Bradyrhizobium diazoefficiens: one gene and its partner. The protein of the gene in region 1 interacts with the protein of each later gene in a pairwise test. Links are inferred from orthologs where the notes say so. Each region holds a gene or a part of one and is shown on either strand. Other genes may lie near its edges. The genes, in order: grpE and JJE66_RS17210.

Region 1 (3,050 bases):
CGTTCAAGATTACCGATCTCGCCAGTTTCAAGGACATCCGAACGCTGGTCCCGGGCGCGAGCATCATCCTGGCCGACGGCAACGAGAGCACAGGCTATGAATCGAAGCCGTTCATGATCCTCGGCCTGATCGGCGCCACCCCGCAGCAGGCCGACGACCGCGCCCGCTTCGCCCAGGAGGCGGCGCTCCAGATCCCCGGCGTCCGCGAATCCCGCGTCACCATGTCCGAGCCGATCCGCATCACCGGCCAGCAGGGTTTTGAGACCCGGATCGACGGCATCAGCGGCAAGGACAAGACCCCGGTGACCGTGGTGCAGTGGATCCGCTTCTCGAGCGGCGGCGCCTCGCTGCGCATCATTGCCAGCGCGCCGCGCGACCAGTGGTCGGACGCCTTCACCCGCTTCCGCGCCGTGCGCGACGGCATCCAGCCCAAAGGCTAACGCGCCCAAGGGCTGGACAGAACCGGCTGCATTTTCGGGCTTCTGTTCGTACACGAACGGAATTAGGCTCCCTCCTCGTGGATCAATCAGAGGGAGACGAACGATGCTGGATCGGCGACAAGTGTTGGCGGCGCTGGGGACCAGCGCTCTCGTAGCCCTCGCTCCCACCGCACTATTCGCGGCGGCCTCCATCAAGCCGGATGACACCTCCGCGCTGCTCGTGATCGACGTGCAGAACTGCTTCCTGCCGGGCGGCAGCCTCGCGGTGAAGGAAGGCGAGCAGGTGGTGCCCGTCATCAACAGAATCGCAAAAGCGTTTGCGAACGTGGTGATGACGCAAGACTGGCACACGGCGGGCCACATCTCGTTCGCGTCGGCGCATTCCGGCAAGAAGCCGTTCGAGACCATCGATCTTCCTTACGGCAAGCAGGTGTTGTGGCCCGACCATTGCGTCCAGGGCACCGACGGCGCCTCGCTCTCCAAGGATCTTTCGATCCCGCAGGCCGAGCTCGTCATCCGCAAGGGCTTTCACAAGGACGTCGACAGCTATTCGGCGTTCCTCGAAGCCGACGGCAAGACCTCGACGGGGCTTGCCGGCTATCTCAGGGGCCGCAAGATCAAGCGCGTGTTCGTGGCGGGTCTGGCGACGGATTTCTGCGTCGCCTGGACGGCGCTCGATGCGCGCAAGGCGGGCTTCGAGGTCTATGTCGTGGAAGACGCCTGCCGCGGCATCGACAATCAGGGCTCGCTCGCCAAGGCCTGGGCCGATATGGCCAAGGCCGGCGTGAAGCGGATCCAATCTGCGGATATCGCGGTGAGCACGTAAGCGGCGCTTACGCCGCTCAGTTCGCCTCGTTGCTGTTCGCCGCAGGCGCGGCCTTCGCGCCGCCCTTGGCGACACCGACCAGCGCCGGGCGCAGCACGCGGTCGCCGATGGTGTAGCCGGCCTGCATGACCTGAACGACGATGCCCGCGGGCACCGACGCATCGGGCACTTCGTACATGGCCTGCTGGAAGTTCGGGTCGAACTTCTGGCCCAGCGGATCGAACTTCTTCACGCCGTGCTTTTCCAGCGCGTTGAGCAGCGCGCGCTCGGTGAGCTCGACGCCCTCGATCAGCGAGGTCATGCCGGGATCCGCCGCGGCGCGGGTCTCGGCCGGAATGGCATCGAGCGCGCGCTGGAGATTGTCGGCGATGTCGAGCACGTCGCGGGCAAAGCCGGTGACGCCGTAGAGCTTGGAGTCAGCGACCTCCTTGGCGGTGCGCTTGCGCAGATTCTCCATCTCGGCCAGCGTCCGCAGCATGCGGTCGCGCGCCTCGGCGACTTCCTTCTGCAACAATTCCACCGAGCCGGGCTCGGGATCGTCGGGCATGATGTAGGGCTTCGACACCACGGGCTCGCCGGCCGCAGCACTCGTGTCTTCGGGTTGCCGGTCTCGATCGGTCATCGGCTCTCTTTTCGAACTGGTCTCGAGGGATTTTTCGTGAGGATTTTCTTGCCCGGATATCGTGCTTCGGGCGCCGAAAATCAAGCGCCCGTGATCGGCTCAAACGCCGGTCAGCCCCCCAGAAGACGGCTGACGATGCGGGCGGCGTAATCCACGGTCGGGATCACACGGGCATAATTCAGCCGCGTCGGCCCGATCACCCCCAAAACACCGACGATCTGGCCGGCGGCGTCCCGATAGGGCGAGATGATGGTGGAGGAGCCCGACAGGGAAAACAGCTTGTTCTCGCTGCCGATGAAGATCCGCACCCCTTCGGCGGTTTCCGCGCGGCCGAGCAGATCGATCACGCCGCGCTTGGTCTCGAGATCGTCGAACAGCAGCCGCACCCGTTCCAGATCCTCCAACGCATGCAGATCCTCGAGCAGATTGGCGTGACCACGCACGATGAGCTGGCGGTCCTCGTTCTCGCCACCGGACCAGCTCGCGATCCCGGCCGAAATCACCTTCTGGGTCAGCTGATCGAGCTCGGCGCGGGCCTCTCCGAGCGCGGTTTCCATCTCGAGCCGCGCCTCGGCGAGCGTCCGGCCGCGAATCCGCGCATTGAGGAAATTGCCGGCTTCGGTGATGGCCGAGGACGGAACCCCCGGCGGCAGCGTCAGCACGCGGTTTTCGACCTGGCCGTCCTCGCCGACCAGGATCACCAGCGCCTTTTCCGGTTCCAGCCGGACGAATTCGATATGCTTCAGCCGCGAATTGGATTTTGGCGTCAGCACCACGGCGGCGGCGCGGGTGAGGCCGGACAGCCGCGTCAGCGCTTCCGACAGCGCCGCCTCGACCGATTGGGCGTGGCCCACCGATGTCAGCTGGCTCTGAATCGACTGCCGCTCGGCGTCATTGAGGTCACCGACCTGCATCAGGGCATCGACGAAGAAACGCAAGCCGAGTTCCGTCGGCAGCCGGCCGGCGGAAGTGTGTGGGGCATAGATCAGGCCGAGTTGTTCCAGATCGGCCATGACGTTGCGGACCGAAGCCGGCGACAACGGCATCGCGATCAGACGCGAGATGTTGCGCGAGCCGACCGGCTCGCCGGTCGCGAGATAACTTTCGACAATTTGACGAAAAATGTCGCGGGAACGCTCGTTGAGCTGGGCGAGGCCTGCGC
Region 2 (3,310 bases), on another replicon or contig:
GGGCCTGCGTCTCGGTCCGGGTGGTTGCCAACGAATTCCGTCCGTCCCGCAACTTCCGCAAGGTGATGGCGCGCAATTCCGACATCATCGGCGAGCAACGCAGCGCGGTACCGACCTCCGAGCAATATTCGGTGTTCCGCGCCTATCTCGATGCCCGCCACCGCCATGGCGGCATGGCCGACATGACCGTGCTCGACTATGCCATGATGGTCGAGGACAGCCACGTCGAGACCCGCATCATCGAGTACCGCAAGCGCGGCGTCGACAGCGGCATCACCGGCCGCGGCGAGGAACTGATCGCAGTCGCGCTCACCGACGTGCTCAGCGACGGCCTCTCGATGGTCTACTCGTTCTTCGAGCCGGGCCAGGTCAGCCGCTCGATGGGCACCTTCATGATCCTCGACCACATCGCCCGCGCCCGCCGGCAAGGGCTGCCTTACGTCTATCTCGGCTACTGGATCGAAGGCTCCAAGAAGATGGACTACAAGGCCCGCTTCCTGCCGCAGCAGCGCCTCGCGCCCTCAGGCTGGCTGCGCATCGATGCGCAGGGCGACGCTGCGTCGGAGCCGCAGGATTAGAGAATACGCGAGTCTGTCTCGCATCGAAGTCGCTGCCATGTCTGAAGGCGTGAGTGGGATACGGAGGGTATCCTTGTCCAGCCAAAACTACGATTTGATCGCAAGAGCAATCACCGAACGACTTCAGGTGCTCTGCTTCTATCAGGGGTACCCGCGCGCAATCTGTCCAGCCTTATTGGGGCATTCGAACGGCGCGGAATATACACTCGCGTTTCAATTCGCTGGCGGTTCGAGCAAGGGCCTTCCACACGCAGGCGAGTGGAAATGCCTAAAGGTCGCTGAGATGAGCAACATCGAGCTTCGTGCCGGAGAATGGTACGCTGGTTCAAGCCACAGTGCGCGTCAGCAATGCGTGAAAGACGTAGATCTGGACGTGAACCCGTTCAGCCCCTACGATCCGCGACGTCGCCGCATGCATTGATCATTCACCCGAACAGCGTATCCGCCAGCAGCTTCAGGTTCAGAACCACGATCACGCCTGCGACGATCCAGGCGATCGCCGCGACGGAAACCGGTATCGCGAACTGGCCCATCTTGCGGCGGTCGGAGACGAAACGAACCAGCGGGATCACGGCAAAGGGCAACTGCATCGACAGCGCGACCTGGCTGAACACCAGCAGATCCGCGGTGCCGCGCTCGCCATAGATCGCGGTGACGAGGATCACCGGAATGATAGCGATGCCGCGCGTCAGCAGCCGCCGCGCCCAGCTCGGCAGGCGCAGGTCGAGAAAGCCTTCCATCACGATCTGGCCGGCGAGCGTCGCCGTCACCGTGGAGTTGAGGCCCGAGGCAAGCAGCGCGATGGCAAACAGCGTCGACGCGATGCCGAGGCCGAGCAGCGGGGAGAGCAGCTCGAAGGCCTGACCGATCTCGGCCACATCGGAATGGCCGCTCGTGTGGAAGGTCGCGGCCGCCACGACGAGGATCGCGGCGTTGACGAACAGCGCGAGCATCAGCGCAACAGTCGAATCCGTCGTCGCCCATTTGATCGCCTCGCGGCGGCCCTCGTCATTGCGTTCATAGGCGCGCGTCTGCACGATCGAGGAGTGCAGATAGAGATTATGCGGCATCACGGTCGCCCCGATGATGCCGATCGCGATGTAGAGCATCTCGGGATTGGTGAAGACCTCGGTCTTCGGCACGAATCCCCTCAGCATCTCGGCAACCGGCGGCGCTGCCGCGGCAAGCTGGACCGTGAAGCAGACTGCGATCACGACCAGCAGCGCCATGACGAAGGCTTCGAGGAAACGGAAGCCGCGGTTCATCAGGATGAGAAGCAGGAAGGCGTCCAGCGCTGCGATCAGCGCGCCACCGACCAGGGGAATGCCGAACAGCAGTTTTAGCGCGATCGCGGTGCCGATCACCTCCGCAAGGTCGCAGGCGATGATTGCGGCCTCGCAGGCAAGCCAGAGCAGGAAGTTTACCGCAGGCGAATAGGTCGCGCGGCAGGCCTGCGCGAGATCGCGGTCGGTGACGATGCCGAGCCTTGCTGCCAGCGACTGCAGCAGGATCGCCATCAAATTCGAGAGCAGGATGACCGAGAGCAGCGTGTAGCCGAACTTCGACCCGCCGGCGAGGTCGGTCGCCCAATTGCCGGGGTCCATGTAGCCGACCGAGATCATGTAGCCGGGACCGACGAAGGCCAGCAGCCGCCGCCACCACGCCCCTGCCGCCGGGATGGCCACCGTGGCGTTCACCTCGGCCAGGCTCTTGGGGGTCGGCGCGTCAGCGCGCCAGCCGGCGGTGTCGGGGATCAGATCAGGCGATCGGGCATCCATGCTGGCACAATACCGGAGTCGAGTCTTATTGCAACTCATTTGCAACTGCATCTGGCCGTATCGGTTCCCTTCGCGGCCCGGAGGCGGTCGGGCCTGTCGGGAAGCGGGTGGGTTTGGCCCCCTCGGAAGCGAATACTGGCGGCAATCCGACTTTGCAGGAAATGAGCCATGTCAAATCCGCCCCGCCTTCCTGACACCTTCAACCGCCTCGCCTGGTCCAATCTCGCGGCGCAGTCGGCCGAGCAGGTCGCGCTGGCCGCGGCCCCCATCGTCGCCGTGCTGACGCTGGGCGTGGCGGAAGGCCAGACCGGCCTGCTCCAGACCGCCCTCACATTGCCGTTCGTCCTGTTCGCGATTCCCGCCGGGCTGCTTGCCGACCGCATCTCCCGGCGCTCGCTGATGGCGGGTGCCGAGGCGCTGCGCGCTGCGGCGCTGGCGGCAATCGTGCTCTTGCTCGCACTCGGGGCGCTCAATCTGTCGCTGCTGGCGCTGCTCGGCTTCACGGCCGTGTGCGGCACCGTCGTCTACAGCGTGGCCGCGCCAGCGCTGGTGCCCTCGCTCGTGAGCACGGAGCTGCTGCCGGCTGCGAATGCCCGGATCGAGCTTGCGCGCACCATCGCCTTTGCCAGCGGCCCTGCGCTCGGCGGCGCGCTCGTCGGCTGGTGGGGCGCGAGCCCGGCGTTCGGCTTTGCCGCCGCGCTCTCGGCCACCGCCGTGGTGCTGCTCTCCGGCATCTATGAGCCCGCACGTGCGCCCTCGCCACGCCGCCATCCGTTCCAGGACATCCGTGAGGGCGCGGCCTTCGTATTTCACCATCCGCTGCTGCGGCCGGTGTTCATCACGCAATTCATCTTCAACACCGGCTGGTTCCTGCAGATCGCGGTGTTCGTGCCCTACGCGGTGCGCCATCTCGGCCTGACCGCCGCCGGCGTCGGCACCGTGCTGACGATGTAC

Evidence for each region.
Region 2: the proteins of grpE (region 1) and JJE66_RS17210 interact in binary tests that used the Escherichia coli proteins (3 or more experiments, as listed by UniProt). The link is inferred for Bradyrhizobium diazoefficiens from one-to-one orthologs.

The regions. Positions count from the first base shown.
Region 1 is NZ_JAENXS010000001.1:2,195,965-2,199,014, forward strand. The notes cover bases 86-2,821. They hold grpE (nucleotide exchange factor GrpE), read right to left. Parts: upstream 1,889-2,821; coding sequence 1,283-1,888; downstream 86-1,282. Other genes in these bases: JJE66_RS10310 (hypothetical protein), read left to right, coding at 86-440; pncA (bifunctional nicotinamidase/pyrazinamidase), read left to right, coding at 544-1,266; hrcA (heat-inducible transcriptional repressor HrcA), read right to left, coding at 1,999-2,821. Also shown: more of JJE66_RS10310, read left to right, coding at 1-85; more of hrcA, read right to left, coding at 2,822-3,050. UniProt on the Escherichia coli protein: Participates actively in the response to hyperosmotic and heat shock by preventing the aggregation of stress-denatured proteins, in association with DnaK and GrpE. It is the nucleotide exchange factor for DnaK and may function as a thermosensor.
Region 2 is NZ_JAENXS010000002.1:115,800-119,109, reverse strand. What follows is about bases 181-3,176. They hold JJE66_RS17210 (Nramp family divalent metal transporter), read right to left. Parts: upstream 2,357-3,176; coding sequence 1,004-2,356; downstream 181-1,003. Other genes in these bases: JJE66_RS17205 (MFS transporter), read left to right, coding at 2,525-3,176; JJE66_RS17215 (hypothetical protein), read left to right, coding at 652-999; JJE66_RS17220 (arginyltransferase), read left to right, coding at 181-578. In the rest of the region: more of JJE66_RS17220, read left to right, coding at 1-180; more of JJE66_RS17205, read left to right, coding at 3,177-3,310. UniProt on the Escherichia coli protein: H(+)-stimulated, divalent metal cation uptake system. Involved in manganese and iron uptake. Can also transport cadmium, cobalt, zinc and to a lesser extent nickel and copper. Involved in response to reactive oxygen.